4 regions of the Glutamicibacter sp. NPDC127525 genome follow, and region 2 is predicted to be linked to each of the others. Evidence: riboswitches for the same ligand, from Rfam matches in the RefSeq annotation. Region 2 holds a riboswitch; each other region holds the start of a gene.
What was found. Region 2 has a riboswitch for thiamine pyrophosphate ahead of thiO (glycine oxidase ThiO). Riboswitches for the same ligand answer to the same signal wherever they lie in the genome.

Region 1 (4,897 bases), 330 kb from region 2:
GCCCCCTTGGCCGTGGTGCTGCCGATCTTCGGCGCCGGGGCAGCCTTCCTGGTCCGCCGCCAGGTCCGCCTGCAGCGCCTGATCACCATCGGCATCCTGTGCCTGACCCTGGTGCTCGAAGCGGGAATGCTCGCCGCCGTATGGGGCGGGGAAAGCTATGCCATCCATATTGGCGGCTGGGAGTCGCCCTTCGGCATCGCCCTGATGGTCGACGGGTTCAGCGCCTTCATGCTGCTGGTCTCCACCGTCGTCTCGCTGGCTGTGCTGCTCTTCGCCACCAGCCAGGGCCTGGCCGACGGGGACGAGCCCGGACCGGTGTCGATATTCCACCCGGCGTACCTGATCCTGCTGGCCGGAGTGTCCAACGCCTTCCTGGCCGCTGACCTTTTCAACTTGTACGTCGGATTCGAAATCCTGCTCACCGCCAGCTACGTGCTGCTGACCTTGGGCGGTACCGCCGAGCGCATCCGCGCCGGTACCACCTATGTGGTGGTTTCCGTGGTTTCCTCGGTGATCTTCCTGATGGCCATCGCGATGACCTATGCGGCCACCGGCACGGTGAACATGGCTGACCTTGCGGTGAAGCTGCCCGAGCTGGGCCAGGGCCCGCAGCTGATCTTGCATGTGCTGCTGCTGATCGCTTTCGGCATCAAGGCCGCGGTCTTCCCGCTGTCCCTGTGGCTGCCGGACTCCTACCCGACCGCACCGGCCCCGGTGACCGCCGTGTTCGCCGGGTTGCTGACCAAGGTGGGCGTCTACGCGATCGTCCGCACCGAAACCCTGCTCTTCCCGGGCGGCTCGGTCAACGCCGGACTGCTGGTGGTGGCCGCGCTGACCATGGTCATCGGTATCCTCGGTGCGCTGGCGCAGACGGACTTCAAGCGCATGCTTTCCTTCACGCTCACCAGCCACATCGGCTACCTGATCTTCGGCGTGGCCGTGGGCGGGCCGCTGGCCATCGCCGCGACCATCTACTACGTGGGCCACCACATCATCGTGCAGACTTCGCTGTTCATGGTGGCGGGACTGATCGAACGCCGTGCCGGTAGCTCGAATGTCACCCGGCTCGGCTCGCTGGCCAAGCTCTCCCCGGCATTGGCCCTGCTCTTCTTCATCCCGGCCATCAATCTGGGCGGCATCCCGCCGTTCTCCGGATTCCTGGGCAAATTCGGGCTATTGCATGCGGCCGCGCAGGATGCCGATCCGCTGACCTGGGTCGTGATCGGCGCCGGATTGCTGACCAGCCTGCTGACCTTGATGGCGATCATCCGCGTGTGGGCCCGTGTGTTCTGGCGCCGTGCCGCTGATGCCGAGGTGCCCAACCAGGACCTGGTGGCCGAAGCGACGCAGGTCGCCGACGAGACGTTGGCCGGCGGCGCGCAGAACCCCCGCTTGGGGTTGAAACTGGCCAAGCAGCTGGAAGCCGACTCCTTGCCGTGGGGCATGCGCTACGCCACCGGTTCGCTGGTGCTTGCGGGCATCGCCCTGACCGTCTTTGCCGGGCCGATCTTCGAATTCTGCCAGCGGGTGGCTGCGGAACTGATCGCCCGCGAACCGTATATCAGCTCGATCTTGCCATTCTGATTGGAGGGATGATGCCGAACAAGAACTTTGAACCGCGTGACCAGCGCATTGACGATGCGCTGGATACCTCCGGTGTGCGCCACCGCGCGACACTCAAGCAGGAATGGCCGCTGCTTCTGCTGCTGCTCTTTGTCTGGGGTGCTCTCTGGCAGGACTTCTCCCTGGGGAACATGGTCTTCGGCGTGATCATCGCGCTGCTGATCGTGAACCTGTTCCCGCTGCCGCCGGTGGTCCTTTCGGGCCGGATCAATGCCTGGTACTGCCTGAAGCTGTTCATCTGGTTCCTCGGACAGGTCTTCGCCGCCAGCGTCCATGTGGCCTGGCTGGCGCTGGTCCGCGGGAAGCGCACCCGCAGCGCGGTCATTGCGGTCCCGCTGCGCACCGACTCGGACCTGATCGTGATGACCGTGGGACACGTGCTCACGCTGATCCCGGGCTCCTTCGTGATCGACGTGGACCGCAGCTCGTCGACGCTGTACCTGCACTACATCGACATCGAGTCGCCTGCGGACGTGGAGAAGGCGCGTGCCGGCATCCGGGACATCGAACGCCGGCTGATCATGGCTATTGGCAGCCGAGACGAGTACGAAGCGATCAAGAGCGAATGCGGACCGAACTTTGATGCGAGGAAGGGGTAACATGCTGGATATCGTCATTTGGATCTGCGGCATCATGCTCGGGCTCGGTGCTGTCGCCTGCCTGGTCCGTGTTGCCAAGGGGCCGTCAATCCTTGACCGGGTGCTGGCCCTGGACGTGATGCTGCTGATCATCTCCGCCGCGCTGTGCCTGGAAATGGTGCTGCACAAGCACACCGACTACTTGCTGTTCGTCGTGGCCGCCTGCATGCTCGGGTTCATCGGTTCGGTGACCGTCTCGCGCTTCGTTTCGGATCAGAGGAACGCCTAATGGAAATCTTCCTCGATGTCCTCGTTGCCGTCCTGCTGATCCTTGGCTGCCTGATGTCATTGATCGCAGGTATCGGCTTGCTGACCTTCCCGGACATGCTCACCCGCATGCATGCAGCGACCAAACCGCAGGTACTCGGCTTCCTGCTGATTTTCGCTGGACTGGCCATTTACCTGCGCAGCTGGGCTGTGGTCCCGGTACTCGTGCTGGCCTGGGGAATGCAGCTATTGACCGCACCGGTTTCGGCCCACATGATTGGCCGTTCCGGCTACCGGACCAAGCACGCTGCCAAGGAAACCCTGTTCTCCGATGAGCTGAGCCACGTGGTCAACAAGGTCAACGGAACACCGCCGACCGGAACCACCCCGGTTTCCAAGACCGGATCGCCAGACGAACAAGATTGAGAAAAAGCGGGAGCCGCCCCTCTGGGCGGCTCCCGCTTTTGGCTCAACGCCGAAGCTTACTTGGTGAACTTGGCAACAACCTTGTTGGCGCTGCGGTCAGCCACCGTCTGCAGGATTGCTGCGACCAGGGCCGAAACGACTGCGAAGCCTAAGGCACGGCGGAAAGAAGCTTCCGCTGCTTCCTCAGTGCCCTTGCGTGGTGCTTTGCTGCCGGTTGCCTTCAACCAAAGGAAATCAACCAGCTTGCCGCCGAGCATGCCAGCGCCAACGGTGATACCGGTAGTGGCAAGTTTCTGCACTTTATCCATTTTTTCCTCGCGATCAAGCTCTTGACATATCGTTCCTCTGCCCAGCATACCTGCGGTATGGTGGGGGAGCAGTAATTATTCCGACAGGGGAGCGTCAGACTTTTAAAAAGTCGCAAGACGCTGAGAGTGCGATAGATCGCAGACCCTCGAACCTGCCCCGGCTAGTACCGGCGAAGGAAGTCGAGCATCTCGGATGCGGATAGGCGCGGCAGTATGCCCTCATTCCGTCCATCTCCCCTCCTTTCCACAGGAGGACCAGCAATGAACGAAACAGTTTCGAAGCAGCGGACCGGCTGGCGTGTAGTTGATATCGTCGTCGCCTCGGTGATCGCCGTCGCTTCAGGGGTCATTTTCTGGGCGTGGAGTGCCGGCTATGGCCTGTTCTCGCTCGCCTTTGCAGCTTTCCCGCCAGCCACCGCGTTGCTCACCGGCATGTGGCTCTTCCCGGCGGTGCTCGGCGCACTGATCATCCGCAAGCCAGGCGCCGCAATCTACTGCGAGCTGCTGGCCGCTGTAGTTGAAGCGCTGCTCGGCTCGCACTACGGCTTGACCGTACTGATCTCCGGCCTGGTCCAGGGCCTGGGTGCAGAGCTGGTCTTCGCAGCATTCCGCTACCGCAAGTGGAACCTGGGCGTGGCGCTGCTGGCAGGCTTGTTCGCCGGCTTGTTCGCCGGCATTTCCGAGGCCTACATCCTGGCCTACTATGTTGAGTACACCGCCGGAATGAAGATCTTCCACGTGATCGCCACCGGCATTTCCGGCGTAGTCGTCGCAGGGCTTCTGTCCTGGTTGGCCACGCGCGGACTGGCGAAGACCGGCGCTCTGAGCGCCCTGCCGAGCCGGCGTGCGCACCTGGAAAGCGCAAAATGAGTTCCTTTGCCAATTCCGGCGCAGCCTCGCTGACCCAGCGCGGTGCCGCCATCACCGCAACGGGGTTCGGCTGGCAGCACTCCGAGAGGCAGAATCCTGCCATCTCGGGACTGGACCTTGTGATCCACGCCGGTGAGAAGGTGCTGCTGGTCGGTCCATCGGGCGCCGGCAAGTCAACCTTGCTGCACGCGATGGCCGGGTTGCTGGAAGCGGATGAGGACGATCAGGTCGCTGGCCGGCTGCTCATAGATGGCAGCGATGCCTTCATCCGGAGCCACCCGGTGGGCTTGATGCAGCAAGACCCGGAAACCCAGGTAGTGCAAAGCAGGGTCGCCGATGATGTGGCCTTTGGCGCGGAGAACCTCGGAATGGATCCCGAACTGATCCGCCAGCGGATCCCCGAAGTGCTGGACGCTGTGGGTCTGGGTGCGCTGTCCTTCGAGCACCGCACCCAGCAACTTTCCGGCGGACAGAAACAGCGGTTGGCCTTGGCCGGCATTCTGGCCATGGAACCCAGCGTCATGCTGCTCGATGAACCGACTGCCAATGTGGACCCGCAGAGCATTGAGCTCTTGCGCGATGCGGTGCTGAACGCCGCCCGGCTTTCCGGTGCCACGCTGGTCGTCGTGGAACACCGGATTGAAGCCTGGGCGCAGCATGTGGACCGGGTTATCGTGCTGCAGCCCGGTGGGGGAGTCGCGCACGATCTGGACCCGCAGCAGCTGTACACCGATGAAACGGTGCGCGAGGAGCTGGCTGCTGCCGGGCTGTGGATTCCAGGCTACTTCCCGCAGGTGGCTCGGGCAACGAACGGTGCCGGTGCCA
Region 2 (4,897 bases):
GGGCACGGAGTCCGCGTCGGGGATTTCCGGAAAAAGATCACGCAGCATCGGGCCGGTGCGCGGATCGAAGACGGACACCTGCCCGGAGAACTGGAAGAGGGTTCCCCACACCAGCGGGGTGCCGGTGATTTCCGCGGCATCATTGGACAGGTACCGCGTGGCAAAGTTGTCGCTGCCGTCGATGACCAAGTCATATTCACTGAAAAGTGCCACGGCGTTGGATTCATCCAGCTTTTCATCCACGGTGATGATCTGGACGTTCCGGTTCTGCTCGTGGGCCATCCGCCGCACCGAATCCACTTTCAAGCGCCCTGCATCCTGTTGCCGGTGCATGGTTTGTCGTTGCAGATTGGACAGCTCGACGGTGTCATCGTCGATGACCCCGAGGGTGCCGATTCCCGCAGCGACCAGGTAGCTGGCAATGGGACTGCCCAGGCCCCCGGCTCCGATAACCAGCACCTTGGCGTTGGCGATGCGGCGTTGCCCTTCTTCTCCCACCCCGGGCAGGGACAAGTGCCGGGAGTAGCGCGCCAGCTCTTCCGGTTCCAGCTCCGCGCCGGGTGCGACCAGGGCTTCCCGGCTCACGAGAAGTCACCGACCAGGGTTTGCATCATGCCTTCGGCCGGCGATGAGGCCAGTGCGGTATCGCGGCGCGGGATCCGGCCAGCGAGCCGCGCGGCGCGCCCGGCACGCACAGCATCCTTCATGGCCCTGGCCATGAGCGGCGCGTTGTGCGCCCGGGTCACCGCGCTGGCCAGCAGCACCGCGTCGCAACCGAGCTCCATGGCCAGGGCCGCATCCGAGGCGGTGCCCACCCCGGCGTCAAGGATCACCGGTACCTGCGCGCGCGAGACGATGGTGGAAATATTGTGCGGATTCAGGATCCCCAGGCCCGAGCCGATCGGTGCTCCGGCCGGCATGATTGCCGCAACCCCGGCGTCCTGCAGGCGCTGGGCAAGTGCCGGATCATCATTGGTGTAGGCGAAAACCTGGAACTCGTCGGCCACTAGTTGCTCGGTGGCCGCATGCAGTTCCAGCGGGTCCGGCAGCAGCGTGTGCTCATCGGCAATGACTTCGAGCTTGATCCAATTGGTTTCCAGAGCTTCACGGGCCAGGTGCGCGGTGAGGATCGCATCGCGGGCGGTGAAGCATCCAGCGGTGTTGGGCAGCGCAATCACGTTGTTGCGCTGCAGCAGTTCATACACGTTGCCTGCGCCGGCCGCCGAAAAGTGGCGGATGGCCACGGTGGTCAGCTCCGTTCCGGAGGCCTGCAGGGCGCTTTCCAGGGTGGTCAGCGAACTCGCTCCCCCGGTGCCGAGGATCAGGCGCGAGGACAAGGAGCGTCCGGCGATCTGGAATGGGTCGCTGTGGATGTCCAGCTCGGTGATGTTGCGCGTTTCCATGCCTAGCCTCCCTGGGCCGCGGTAACGAGTTCAATGCTGTGCCCTTCGGCCAGCAGGTAGCTATTCCAGGCGCTGCGTGGAACGACAGCGCCATTGACGGCGGCGGCAACTCCGAGCTTGCTGCCGTCAGCGGCCACCGAGTTGGCGTCCAGTTCCTTGCCGATTTGCGTGCTGATGAATTCGCGAAGGGTGGTTCCTTCGTCCAGGTTCAGTTGCCGTGAATTGAAATTGATGCCGATGCTTGTCATGGTTGCTGCTCCGTTCGGTGAGCGGTCTAGGTTGCGTTGGCAAAGCGGTGGGGATCCACAGCCTGGTGCAAGGGGTGGGATTGGTGGCCGTGGGCGAGATCCGCAGTGAGCGTTGCGCCCAGCGGAGCCAGCAGCACGCCGTGCCGGGAGTACCCGGTGCAGAGCAGCAGCCCTGGATCAAGGCGTCCCAGCAGCGGCCGGTCATCTGGCGTGGCGGGACGTGCCCGGGCCGTTGCTTCGTTCAGCGTGCAGTCGCTGATGCCGGGGACAAGCTTTCTCGCGTTGTCCAACAGCAGGTGCATCGCGCCAATGTTCACCGCTTGTTGCCGGTCTTCACGGACGCTGGCGCCAAGGACGAGGCTACCGTCCCTTCTCGGCACCAGATACACCTGTTTCCGGTGCACGATGCCGCGGATGGTGCGGGTGATGAGCGGCGGGCCTGCTGGTCCCTGGATCCGGAGGATGTCCCCGTAGACCGGGCGCAGCGGAAGTTCGTTCAAGCCATCGAGGGTGCCAAGACCGGTGGCCACGATGGTCTGCTCCGCTTCGAGGATTCGGCCCGATGCGGTCCGCACAGCGGTGGTCCGCTTCCCGTCGGTCACCAGTGCCTGCGCCCGTTCCTCGACCAGGTGCGGACGCAGATGCTCCAACAGGATCTTGACGATGGATCGAGGGTCGACCTGGTGGTCATCTTGGCACAGGACCGCGCCAGCAATATTGGCGGCCAAGGCTGGTTCGAGCTTGCTGGCTTGGCTGGGCAGCAGCTTTTGCGCTGACAGGCCGAGGGATATCTGCAGTTCGGCCAGCTCGTGCAGGGCTTCGCGGTCCGCAGGCTCTGCGGCGACAACGAGCGTGGAGTTCTGCAAGTAGTCCGGGCGTTGCCCGGTGGCCGATGCGATGCGCTCGATGAACTGCGGATAGGCGGCATTCGAGGCGGCAAGCAGCTGGTGCAACGGGCCATTGCCCCAGACCGTTTCAGCTGCCGGGGCCAGCATTCCTGCTGCCGCGTAGCTTGCACCTTGGCCGGGTGCCGGATCGATGAGGGTGACGGTGTGTGCGCGTGATTCCAGCTCGAACGCGACGGCCAGGCCGATTATCCCGGCGCCAACAATGTTGACATGCACAAGGGCACGCTTCCTTCCTACGGCGGCATGACCCGCATCAGGTGTAGCGGTCGGCTCGGTGCCCTCTCAGCCTGGTCGATTCAGGCTCCCGCGGATTACAGCGATTATAAGCATGATGCAGCTCATAAAGTCGAACTTCATTGAACGCAGTTCCGTCATCTTCTGTGATGTACTTGCTGACATGGCATTCCATGACTTCCCTATCGTGCTTCCCCAAGGTTCTGCGCTATCCAGCACCATCATCTCGTTGGAGCAAGAACTCTTGGAATCCAGCCAACGCCATAGCCAGGAGCAATTGCAGCGGCGCTTGCATCCTCGGTTCGCCGAGGTGGGAGCCAGCGGGCGAGTCTATGATCGCGAGGCCATCATTGCCCAGCTGGCCCGGGAGCCGGCACGGGATGCCGGGGCGTTGAAAGTCGAAAGCCCGGTGGCTCTCCAGCTTTCAGACCAGCTGGTGCTGCTGCGCTGGAAGCTGCTCGCCGGTTCCCCCAGCGAACGCAGTTCACTGTGGATCCATGAGCAGGGCCGCTGGCAGCTGCTCTTCCACCAGGGCACGGCCGCCGCTCATCCGCAGCCATCTGCAGGACCGAAGGAAACCGTGCATGCCGACGGTGAATTCACGGTGCGCCGGCTGCGCCTTTCGGATGCCGAAGCGGTCTTCGAGGCATTCTCCTCGAACCCCGACATGTTGCGCCAAGGCGACGCCGATTCCCCGCAAAAGGCTGAGTCGTATGTGCGCGCACTGCTGGAGGCCGGGGAACGCCAGCAGGCGATGGCCGTCGCATATCGGGATCGGCTGGTGGGACTGGTGTGCGGTACGGTCGACCCGGCCAATCGGAACGCGTGGATTTGGTATTGGATGAACCAGAATTACCGGGGCCGGTCGCTGGCCACCCGCGCCGTGGCAACCTTGGTGGATTACCTGTTCGACGAGCTGGGACTGTACCGCTTGGAGCTGGGCTTGCGGGCAAATAATCCCGGGTCGAAGCATGTGGCAGAAAGCAACGGCTTCCTGCACGAAGGTGTCGAGCGGGGCAAATTCCTGGTTGCCGGAGAACGCATCGATGTGCACACCTACGCGCGGTTGCGTACCGATGGCGGCTCTGCGGTCATGCCCTTGCCGTGGGGCACGCAGCAGTAGCTTGGCGGGCATCAAAAAAGTCGCGGAATCCGGTTTTGGATTCCGCGACTTCTTATCTGTCCCTCAGGTTTTGTGATGCGTGGTTAGATGCCTGGGTTCGATGCCGGTGGCGTCGAGTCCGGGCCATTGGTGGCCTGTTGGGCCTCCATCTTTTTCAGCGTGCGGGCCGCAGCATCACGACCGCCGAGGCCAAAGGCCAGAGCCGCTGCCAATGCTGCGCCAATGACGATTGCGCCGAAGGCCATGTTGATGATCGAATCGGCGATACCCATGTACTTCAGGCCCATCGCCACGAACAGCGCAATTGCCGTGTAGCGGATGATCTTCGAAGCAGTAGTGTCACCCAAGAAGCGGCCAATCACATTGGCGATGACGAAACCTGCGGCGATAATTGCTGCGCCGAAGAGGATCTTGCCGCCCAAGGCCAGGATCTCATTGAGGATATTGGTGATCGCTGGGAAGTTCAGCATCTGGGCCGCCATCACACCGAAGAACAGCACGATAGCAATCTTGACGATGCCAGCGATGATTCCCGAAGCGCTCTTGCCCTCGGGAACTACGCCCCACTGGGCAACAACAGTGTCGGTACCCACGCCGTGGAGGGTGGATTCAAGTAGCTGCCCGACGAACTTGGCAATCAGGATACCCACGGCCAAGAGCGCCAAGGCCATGATGACCTGCGGGATTGCGGTGAAGACCAGCTGCAGCATCTGCTGGGCAGGTACCGAAATTGCCGCGATGCCCAGAACCTGCAGGGCTGATATTGCGACGACTAGCAGGATCAAGGCGAAGACGATGTTGGCAATGATGTCAACGATCTTCGCTTGGGATTCGCGAGACTGAACTTCATCTACTGGTTCGTTGCCTGGGGTGACCTTGCGGACCAGTCCGCTAAAATCGACAGTTCCCAAACCGGTCCTCAGCAGCTGGCGAACGATATTCGCGATGACGTAGCCAATGAAGAAGATGAAGCCCGCACCG
Region 3 (4,897 bases), 180 kb from region 2:
AGGATGCTTTGCCCCAGCACGCCGCGGATGCGCAGATTCACGGTGTTCCCGCCCAGCGCGGTATTCCAGGCATGCAGCGCATGGGTATCCCAGGCGTCTACTACCGGGCGGGCGAAGGCCGGTTGTTCCCACAGCTCGTCGCGCAGCTGCACGCCGTAGGTTTCCAAGCCCCGCTGGGCGCCAAGGAAGGACCGGGCCCGGCTTGCCGCTTCGGAGTTGATCTGGTCCAGCTGGGCGTAGTCCAGTTCCCAGCTGGCCAGTCCCTTGATCTTGGACTTCTGCCGGACTTGCTGGCTCAGGCCCACGTGTTCAGTGACAAGGTCTTCGAGCACTCGAATAGCGGCTCCATCAGCGGCGCGGGCAATATAGCGGGCAATGACCGCTCCCTGCTGCGCCAAGCGAGTCCATTTGCTCTGGGTTGAGGTGGTACCGACTTTGGTCGCCCCATGGGCGAAGCTTGCGACATACAAGAAGTGCGGCTGCTCCAGGTACTTGCGCATGCCTTCCGGGGCTTCGCCGGTCTTGTGGAAATGATGCATGAACTTCGAATGATCCAGCCGGCGGCAGCGTTCGCACTGGGTTCCGGTACGCAGCGCTTTGTTCTTCGGGCAAGGCAAGGTGTTGCGAGAGCCATCGCTGTTCATCGTGATGTAGCCCAGGCAGAATTTCAGTTCGCCGATGCGCAAGCTTAGGGAACGGTTGGCTTCCAGATATTCGGTGCTCCATTTTTCCGCTTGCCTAAGCCGGAGCATGGGGGCGCGTTCATGCTCTGAGAAGCTGATGCCGTGGCAGAGCTGCCGGTGGTCGCTGGCGAATTCCATCGATGCCTTCCTCGAAGTTACCTCTTCAACGATAGTTCACCGGACATGGCTAGCTCCTGCAAGGCAGGTTGGCCGGCGCCTGCAGCCCGAAAGTTTGCTGGACGAATTCCCGATTCGTTCTGGCCTAATTCCTAGGAGAAGCCCTTAGGCTGGAACTGCACCGGAACCGTACCGCGGGCCGGGCCATAATCTGCTGAGGTGATCCAGGATTTCTGTCCCATTTGATGACAAGACTCGTGCAGTGGCCATCGCAGCTGCCGAGACCGCCCCTTCGCCGGCCGAGCTGCAGCGATTGACGCAGGCTTTCCGCCATGATTTCCAGCGTTTCATGATGGAGTACCAGTTTGCGGTGGACGAGGTGCTGACCAAGGTCTCGATCTTGCGTGAAGAGTTCTTGTATTTGCACAATTACAATCCAATTGAGCACGTCACTTCCCGGGTGAAAACTCCGGAGAGCATCATGCGCAAGGTCTCCCGCCGGAACATCTCCCCGTCCCTGCCTGCCATTCGCGAGAACATCAGCGACATTGCCGGCGTGCGCATTACCTGCAGTTTCGTCAAGGACATCTACAAGGTTCTGAACACGCTAACCTCGCAGAATGACCTGAAGGTCCTCCAAATCAAGGACTACATCAAGAACCCGAAGCCCAACGGCTATAAAAGTGTCCATGCGATCGTGCAGATCCCGGTCTACTTATCCGATGGCCCGGTCGATGTCGTGGTGGAGCTGCAGATCCGTACCATTGCCCAGGATTTCTGGGCAAGCCTGGAACATAAGATCTTCTACAAGTACGAGGGCGAAGTTCCAGAACATCTAGTGCAAGAGCTTGCCGACGCGGCGGCCATGGCGACGAAACTCGACATGCAGATGCAGCGCTTGCATACCGAAGTCCACGGCCATGATGCCAATCAGGCACCGAGCCAAGAGGCGGATTTCGATACGACAGCGATCCAGGGGCTGCTGTCGCTGGCTCAGCAAGCCAAGGACGGGAACCAGGAGAAGGACTTGGATCACTAGCCGTTCATGCCCTCGAAGGACAATGCTGCTTCGGGGCCGGAAACCAAAAAAGATCCTCGGCCGAGGCCGAGGATCTTTGATTTGGTAGCGGCGCCGGGACTCGATCCCGGGACCTCACGATTATGAGTCGTGCGCTCTAACCAGCTGAGCTACGCCGCCACAAGTGAGAAGCAATCCAGTAGAAGCCAAGAATGCTTCTCACTCAGAGCCCCCTGCCGGAATCGATCCGGCGACCTCGTTCTTACCAAGAACGCGCTCTACCACTGAGCTAAGGGGGCAACGAGTAAATACTCTACACGGATTTCCCGGCAAAGAAAAATCGGCGGATCACCCCGGAAAAGACCCGGAGAATTCTGTAAAACCACTAGTCAATGACTATTTATCCTCTTACTCGCTACCCCGGGGACGAAGGGTGGGACAAAAAGTGCCCTGGTGACGATGCTCACGAGAGTGCTCCTCGCGGTCAATCGCGGATTTGCCATGACGCGCAGGATAGAATCCCGCGGATCATCCCCGGTGGCCAAGCATCGAATTACCCCGCTTGGAACTTCGGAACGCTGACACCCTTTCCCACTCCAGAACCCCTGACCGAGCGGCACTTGGGCAACACCCGATCCACCTAGGCGCCCAGGCACGGCTCCGGTGCCCGGCAGCTGGATCCCGGGCCGTGAACCGGGGTGCTGGAAACCGCCAGGAAGGCAACAGCTCTTTGCCGCCCATTCCGGTCTTGAGTAGGAATATTGTGACCTCAGCAACAAATTCCCGACGGATTTTGCAAACCTCAAAAACCTGTGTAAAGTATTTACCTGTTGCCCCCTTAGCTCAGTGGTAGAGCGCGTTCTTGGTAAGAACGAGGTCGCCGGATCGATTCCGGCAGGGGGCTCGAAATAAGAGAGGCAATCTGGTTCCAGATTGCCTCTCTTTTCGTTTATCCCGCAGATGCCGTGTAGCCACTGCGAGCATGGCCCAAGGCGCACCCCAAGCTGCAGCACCGGCTATCGGCCGCGTCTTGCGCCCCGGATTCCAGGTGCCCCCGGCAAGAGTCTCCGGCCAATGAAAAGCATCCTGGCCCGCCACAGCCGGCCCTTCCCACTTCCTTGATGTCAGGCCCTGACCACTGGGTTTGCGTTTTCTCCTCGCAAGCGTGCTAAGTTGTTCGCGACCACACGGGTGCCCTGGCAAGGGCTGAGATCGGGCTATCGCCGTCCGCGACCGTTGAACCTGTCCGGGTAATGCCGGCGAAGGAAGTGAGTTTCCCCAGTGGAACAAATTGAACAGCACCCTGCCCACACCCTTGCCTACCGTGAATCTGCGGGAATTTCTGTTCCCGTCACGCAGATCCAATTGGCAGACTCCCCCAATGGACAGCCCAACGAGCCGCTGGCGGTATATCGCACCAGCGGACCGGGAAGCGAGCCCACCCAAGGCCTGCAACCCTTCCGCGAGCGGTGGATCCTGGAACGCGGGGACGTGGAAACCTATGCAGGCCGCGAACGCAACCTGCACGACGACGGACGCTCAGCGGTCCGCCGCGGCACGGCCAGCGCGGAATGGGCCGGACGCTCAGCCCCGCCACTGCGGGCCGTTGGCGGAGCCCGCGTGACGCAGATGCACTATGCGCGTGCCGGGATCATCACCCCGGAAATGCGCTATGTGGCCCTGCGCGAGGAATGCGATGTCGAGCTGGTGCGCAGCGAGCTCGCGGCCGGGCGAGCCATCATCCCGGCGAACATCAACCACCCGGAATCCGAGCCGATGATCATCGGCAAGGCGTTCCTGGTCAAGATCAATGCGAATATCGGCAACTCGGCGGTGACCAGCTCCATCGCAGAAGAAGTCTCCAAGCTCCAGTGGGCGGCCAAATGGGGCGCGGACACGGTAATGGACCTGTCCACCGGAGATGACATCCACACCACCCGCGAGTGGATCATCCGCAACTCCCCGGTCCCCATCGGCACCGTGCCGATCTACCAGGCGTTGGAGAAGGTCAACGGCGAAGCCAACGAACTGACCTGGGAGATCTTCCGCGACACCGTCATTGAGCAGTGCGAGCAGGGCGTGGACTACATGACCATCCACGCCGGGGTGCTGCTGCGCTACATCCCGCTGACCGCCAACCGGGTCACCGGCATGGTCTCGCGTGGCGGGTCCATCATGGCCGGCTGGTGCTTGGCGCACCACCAGGAGAATTTCCTGTACACCCACTTCGATCAGCTGTGCGAGATCTTCGCGCAGTACGACGTGGCCTTCTCGCTGGGCGACGGGCTGCGCCCGGGCTCCATCGCAGATGCGAACGACGCCGCCCAGTTCGCCGAGCTGGACACCCTGGCCGAGCTGACCAAGCGCGCCTGGAAGTACGATGTGCAGGTGATGGTCGAAGGCCCGGGGCATATCCCGTTCCATCTGGTGCGCGAGAATGTGGAACGCCAGCAGCAGCTGTGCGACGGGGCGCCGTTCTATACCCTGGGCCCGCTGGTCACCGACATCGCCCCGGGCTACGACCACATCACCAGCGCCATTGGCGCCACGGAGATCGCACGGTACGGGACCGCGATGCTCTGCTACGTCACCCCCAAGGAGCATCTGGGACTGCCCAACCGGGATGATGTGAAGACCGGGGTGATCACCTACAAGATCGCTGCGCACGCCGCCGATCTGGCCAAGGGCCACCCGGGTGCCACAGCGCGGGATGATGCGCTGAGCAAGGCGCGCTTCGAATTCCGCTGGAATGACCAGTTCGCGTTGTCCCTTGACCCGGTCACCGCACAGGAATTCCATGATGAGACCTTGCCGGCCGAGCCGGCCAAGACCGCCCACTTCTGCTCCATGTGCGGGCCGAAGTTCTGCTCCATGCGCATCTCCCAGGATATCCGCGACGAGTACGGCTCGGCCGAGGCGCAGGCCGCATTGGCCGGGATGGCGCAGAAAAGCAGGCAGTTCCTGGAAAGCGGCGGCACGGTCTATCTCGGGGACGGGATCCCGGTGGGAACTCCTGCTCCGTAAATAGCCTGCGGCGCACGAAAAACGCCCTTGGGGCAAGCTTTCGGCTTGCCCCAAG
Region 4 (4,897 bases), on a different contig from region 2:
CGAAGTCTTCCAGATGCTCTTCCAGCATCTTCTCCAGTGCCTTGAGCTGCTGCAGGCGGAAGCGTCGCGGATGCGTGATCCGCGTGTCCGCAGAACGCCGCAAATGACTCAGAACTGTTGCTATGCGCGATGGATGCTCGTCCACCGGAGGTGCGGAATCACCGACCGGTTCGGGCAACGGAGTGGAAGTAAACAGACCCATGATTTGAGCGTACGTCACTGGGACTATTTTTCATCGTTTAATTCGCCAGAGGATTCAATATGTATCAAATAGTTGATACATTGATGTCCATGAACCAGTTCTCGGCGAGCGCCATATCCATCGCTTTCGTTGCCGCAATCATCTGCGTTTGGTTGCGTTCGGTGGCGCACAGGCGTGGAACACCAGCTATCGACCGGGCCCGATCCCACTCGTTCTGGTGCGCATTGATCGCATTCTTTGCTTCAACCTCATGGGATTTGTCCGAGACCTGGCGCGTTTCAATGACCGAAACCAATTCAGGTTCGGCTATCGCTGAAGCACTCACTCCGGGGATCTGGGTTCTTCTGGTATACCTCATCGGCTTGTTCACTTGGCCCAAGGAACTCCAGCCCGTGCGCACCGCTTCATTAGAGGCCCGCAGCCTGACAACTCCATTTCCCAAGGCCCTAGGGGCTTTCGTTGGGCTTTTGCTGCTGATCGCAGTCGGCTCCCTGTGGCCGGTCTCCAAAGTCGAAGGGCTCGTTGGCGTTCCGGCCTCGGAATTCACGACCTTTGATTTTGACGGCATCTATTCATACACGTCGGAGGGTCCGTATGATGGGCGGTTGCCGGGCACACAGATGCTCCCGGTATTCATCGTGGCCCTGGCAGGGATCATCGTGGCCGCGGCTGTGATTACCGTAGTTATCCTGAAAAGACCTGCCTTGGCCGGCATCTCGGTCGAAGACAACCAAGCGTTGCGCACGGTCTGGCTCAACCGCTTGATGCGCAATATCGGCATCGTCTTGCTGGCTTTCACCGTGTCGGTGGTCAATTACTCGCAGGCTAATTCGCCGGATGGACAGTACGAGTTCGTTAGCTATGGCGCCCTTGCGGTCGCCCTCACGTTGCTCTTCTGGGGACCGCGCTCTACATTCTCAGCTCAATCCACCACCAGGGAACGGACCGCCTTCTCGCGTTTGCGTGATCAACTATTCACCTTGCAATACGTAACTGCAGCACTCACCTTGCTCAGCGTTGCAATCGGCTGGTCATTCTTGCCACTGGATGACGAGCTCCAGATGCCTACCAATGAGCGAACTACGTGGATCTTAATGATCTTTGCCGGTGCGGCTTTGAGCTATGCCGTTCTCAATGCGCTTTATCTCAGCTACGTCAGCACGGTGGCCCGGCAGGCGTCTGCAGCACCCAAGTACCACGCGCCCCTGCCCTTGTGGTCCTACATCGCCGCTGGCTTGCTGTTTGCCACCAGCACCTATTTTCTGCTCGATCCGCCGCTGGACTATTTGTGGGGCTTCGTGCCTCCAGGCAAGACAATGGTTGCAGGCTTGATCCTGCTGTTGCTGGCAACCCATCTTGGATTCGTCTGGTTCTCCCGCCGGGCAATTATTCCCTGGGCTGTCTCGTCGGCCGAAGAAATCTGGTACCGCAAGGTCCTGGAACTGCGTTCAATGCGTGTTAACACCAGTGCAGTGGTAGCCATGCTGCTCATTGGCTACGGATTCCCGGCCGGGCTGGGACTCTTTGCATTGCTCATCTTCGTTGTCCCAGCAGTCATTTTCCTAGAGCGCCCCGGTAGCGCCTTCGTGCGGGAACATCAGCCGGCAGCTACTTCATGAGCACGCAGATCAGTGTTGACCTCCAAGCAGCTACCCCGCCCTATGAGCAGATCCGCTCGCAGATTGCTTCACTGATCTCCTTGGGAGATCTGCCCTCGGGGAGCAAGCTGCCTACTGTGCGTGCGCTGGCCACGGACCTCGGCGTCGCTGTCGGTACAGTGGCGCGCGCCTACAAGGAGCTGGAAGCCGAAGAGCTGATCACCTCCCGGCGCCGTGCCGGCACAGTAGTCAACGAGCGGCCGCAGCCGGTGGACACCAGGGAAGATCTGCTGGCCGCCGTGGATCGCCTCTGGGCGCTGGCGGCCGCGCAGAAGGTGGATGCGGCCACGCTCAAGGCCTTGGTGGCGCGGCGCGAGCGTAAGTAACTTGTCCTCGGAACCGGTTGTGCGTACGCTCTATGGCAGTGACACGGGGTGTCGGATCAACCGACTGAGATAAGACCCGTAGAACCTGATCTAGTTCACGCTAGCGGAGGGATGTCGCATGGCTTTGCATGCAGTTGCCCAAAAATACCGGCAACAATCACCTTTGGTTTTTTGCCTGACCAATACCGTCGTATCCAATTTCACCGCCAATGCCCTGCTGGCATCCGGGGCTTCTCCGGCCATGACGGATCTGCCCGGAGAGGCCGGTCCATTCGCGCAGGCAGCTTCAGCCGTATTGGTGAATTTGGGAACTCCAAGCACTGAACAGCTGACCGCCATGGAAGAAGCTGTGCAGTCGGCGAGCGCTGCAGGCACCCCGTGGGTCCTGGATCCAGTGGCAGTGGGAGCGCTTCCGGTGCGCACGGAGTTTGCCCGGCGCATTGTCCGGCAACGCCCGACCCTGATTCGCGGCAACGCCTCGGAAATCCTGGCTCTGGCCGGCCGGCAATCTGCTTCGCGCGGTGTCGATGCCTTGGATGAGGTTTCTGCCGCCTTGGCGGCGGGACGCGAACTGGCCACGGAGCACGACTGCGTGGTGGCCATTTCCGGCCAGGCTGACGCCATCATCGACGCCACGCGTACCGTCTTGGTGCATACCAACGGAATTGGCTTGACCCGGATGACAGGTGGCGGCTGCGCCTTGGGCGCGGTCTGCGCCGGGATGGTTGCGGTCCACGATGACCCGTTCGAGGCCACCATCGCAGCCCACGGTTTCTATGGCCTGGCCGCGGAAAAGGCCCTGGCTGGCAGCTCCGGTCCGGGCAGCTTCGCAGTTGCCTTCCTTGATGCGCTGTCGGCTGCCGATCCCGGGGAACTGAAAACTTTGAAGTACGAGGAATTGAACCATGCATAATTACGGCGCTTATCTAGTAGCCAACACTGCCAGCTGCACCCCACGCAGCACCCTGGAAGTTATCGAGGGAGCCGTCGCCGGAGGGATCGGGTGGATCCAGCTGCGCGCCAAGGATGAAAGCGCCCGGGAATTCTTCGAGCTGGCCTGCGCGGCTGCCAAGCTCACCGACGGCAAAGCCCAGTTGCTGATCAATGACCGCATTGACGTCTACCTCGCGGCACGGGCTGCTGGCGCAGCAGTGAACGGCATCCATATCGGGCAAAAAGATGTGCCGGTACAGCTGGCTCGCCAGATCATCGGCGAGGGCATCATCGGCTTGAGTGCTTCCAGCGATGAGCAGCTGGCCCAGGCGAACAAGGACGCCTCGGTGATCGACTACCTCGGTGTAGGAGCCATCCGCGCCACTCCGACGAAAAAAGACCATCCTGCTCCCCTGGGGCTGGACGGCTTTGCGCGAGCCGCTGCCTTGGCCAAGCTGCCCTGCGTAGCGATCGGCGCAATTACCCAAGACGATGCCGCCGCGATCCGCGCCGGCGGCGGCGCAGGCCTGGCCGTGGTCCGCGCCATCTGCAACGCCGAAGATCCGCAACTTGCCAGCGCGCAGCTGGTCGCAGCCTGGGAGGCCTCGAAATGAACATCCTATCCATCGCAGGCTCCGATCCTTCCGGCGGCGCCGGAATCCAAGCGGATCTGAAGGCCATTGCCGCCAACGGCGGCTACGGAATGTGCGTGATCACCGCTTTGACTGCGCAAAACACCCATGGGGTGTCCGGAGTTCAGGCGATCAGCGGCGATTTCGTCCTCGCGCAGCTCGAAGCCGTGAGTACAGATATCCGCATCGATGCGATCAAGATCGGGATGCTGGCCAACGCCGAGGTGATCCGCGCAGTCACCGGCTGGCTGGAAACTGTTGACGCCCCCGTCGTGCTGGACCCGGTCATGGTGGCGACCAGCGGGGATCGCCTGCTCGACGACGAATCGGCCCTTGATTCGCTGCTGGATCGCGCCACGGTGATTACCCCGAACCTGCTGGAGCTGGCCAGCTTGCTGCGCGAGCCTGTGGCCCCTTCCTGGGACGAAGCCCTGCGCCAGGCCCAGCGGCTGGCTGCCAAGCACGACACGCTGGTGCTGGCCAAGGGCGGGCACCTGGCCGGGGCGGATTGCCCCGATGCCCTGGTGTCGGCGGGCGGGGTGCAGCTGGAGCTGCACGGACCGCGCCATGCCACCAGGAACACCCACGGCACCGGCTGCACCCTTTCCAGCACTCTGGCTACCCGCTTCGCTGCCACTGGAGACTGGATCGCCGCGTTGGAGCAGTCCAAGTCCTACCTCTCCAAGGCCATCGCAGCGGCCGACCAATTGCAGGTGGGCAGCGGCCACGGCCCGGTCAACCACTTCATCGACTTCTTCGGCACGGCAGATCCCATGGGCGACTGGTGGCAGAAGATCCAGCCGATCCGCGAGGAAATCGACCAGCTGGATTTCATCACCCGGCTATCCGAGGGCACCTTGGACCGGGATGACTTCCACTACTACATCGCCCAGGATGCGCTGTATCTGCTGCGTTACGCCAAGGTGCTTTCGCTAGCCAGCTCGATGGCGCCGGATCTCGGTGCCCAGCGTTTCTGGTCGCGTGGCGCCAACGGCATCCTCGATGGCGAGCTGCAGCTGCACGGCAGCTACCTGGATGAGTTCGCTGATACGCCCAGCGCCACCACGCTGAACTACACCAACCACCTGGCCGCCAGCCAGGAGAGCTACGGGGAGCTGATTGCCGCGATCCTGCCTTGCTACTGGC

Region 1: another riboswitch for thiamine pyrophosphate. It lies ahead of ACFVHU_RS05680 (ECF transporter S component); the one in region 2 lies ahead of thiO (glycine oxidase ThiO).
Region 3: another riboswitch for thiamine pyrophosphate. It lies ahead of thiC (phosphomethylpyrimidine synthase ThiC); the one in region 2 lies ahead of thiO (glycine oxidase ThiO).
Region 4: another riboswitch for thiamine pyrophosphate. It lies ahead of thiM (hydroxyethylthiazole kinase); the one in region 2 lies ahead of thiO (glycine oxidase ThiO).

Annotation. Positions count from the first base shown of each region.
Region 1 is NZ_JBHXVN010000001.1:1,207,446-1,212,342, reverse strand. It holds gene ACFVHU_RS05705 (Na+/H+ antiporter subunit D) at 1-1,584, shown strand, start outside; gene ACFVHU_RS05700 (Na+/H+ antiporter subunit E) at 1,593-2,222, shown strand; gene ACFVHU_RS05695 (monovalent cation/H+ antiporter complex subunit F) at 2,224-2,490, shown strand; gene mnhG (monovalent cation/H(+) antiporter subunit G) at 2,490-2,894, shown strand; gene ACFVHU_RS05685 (DUF4235 domain-containing protein) at 2,951-3,202, opposite strand; TPP riboswitch at 3,278-3,398, shown strand; gene ACFVHU_RS05680 (ECF transporter S component) at 3,464-4,072, shown strand; gene ACFVHU_RS05675 (ATP-binding cassette domain-containing protein) at 4,069-4,897, shown strand, end outside.
Region 2 is NZ_JBHXVN010000001.1:872,754-877,650, forward strand. It holds gene moeB (molybdopterin-synthase adenylyltransferase MoeB) at 1-585, opposite strand, end outside; gene ACFVHU_RS04010 (thiazole synthase) at 582-1,403, opposite strand; gene thiS (sulfur carrier protein ThiS) at 1,406-1,651, opposite strand; gene thiO (glycine oxidase ThiO) at 1,678-2,775, opposite strand; TPP riboswitch at 2,773-2,877, opposite strand; gene ACFVHU_RS04025 (GNAT family N-acetyltransferase) at 2,888-3,916, shown strand; gene ACFVHU_RS04030 (mechanosensitive ion channel) at 4,000-4,897, opposite strand, start outside.
Region 3 is NZ_JBHXVN010000001.1:1,055,236-1,060,132, forward strand. It holds gene ACFVHU_RS04955 (DUF2797 domain-containing protein) at 1-821, opposite strand, end outside; gene ACFVHU_RS04960 (GTP pyrophosphokinase family protein) at 1,063-1,839, shown strand; tRNA gene ACFVHU_RS04965 (tRNA-Met) at 1,922-1,998, opposite strand; tRNA gene ACFVHU_RS04970 (tRNA-Thr) at 2,046-2,117, opposite strand; tRNA gene ACFVHU_RS04975 (tRNA-Thr) at 2,651-2,722, shown strand; TPP riboswitch at 2,996-3,103, shown strand; gene thiC (phosphomethylpyrimidine synthase ThiC) at 3,100-4,842, shown strand.
Region 4 is NZ_JBHXVN010000005.1:32,367-37,263, forward strand. It holds gene ACFVHU_RS12525 (aldehyde dehydrogenase family protein) at 1-202, opposite strand, end outside; gene ACFVHU_RS12530 (hypothetical protein) at 292-1,821, shown strand; gene ACFVHU_RS12535 (GntR family transcriptional regulator) at 1,818-2,186, shown strand; TPP riboswitch at 2,221-2,315, shown strand; gene thiM (hydroxyethylthiazole kinase) at 2,305-3,099, shown strand; gene thiE (thiamine phosphate synthase) at 3,092-3,733, shown strand; gene thiD (bifunctional hydroxymethylpyrimidine kinase/phosphomethylpyrimidine kinase) at 3,730-4,897, shown strand, end outside.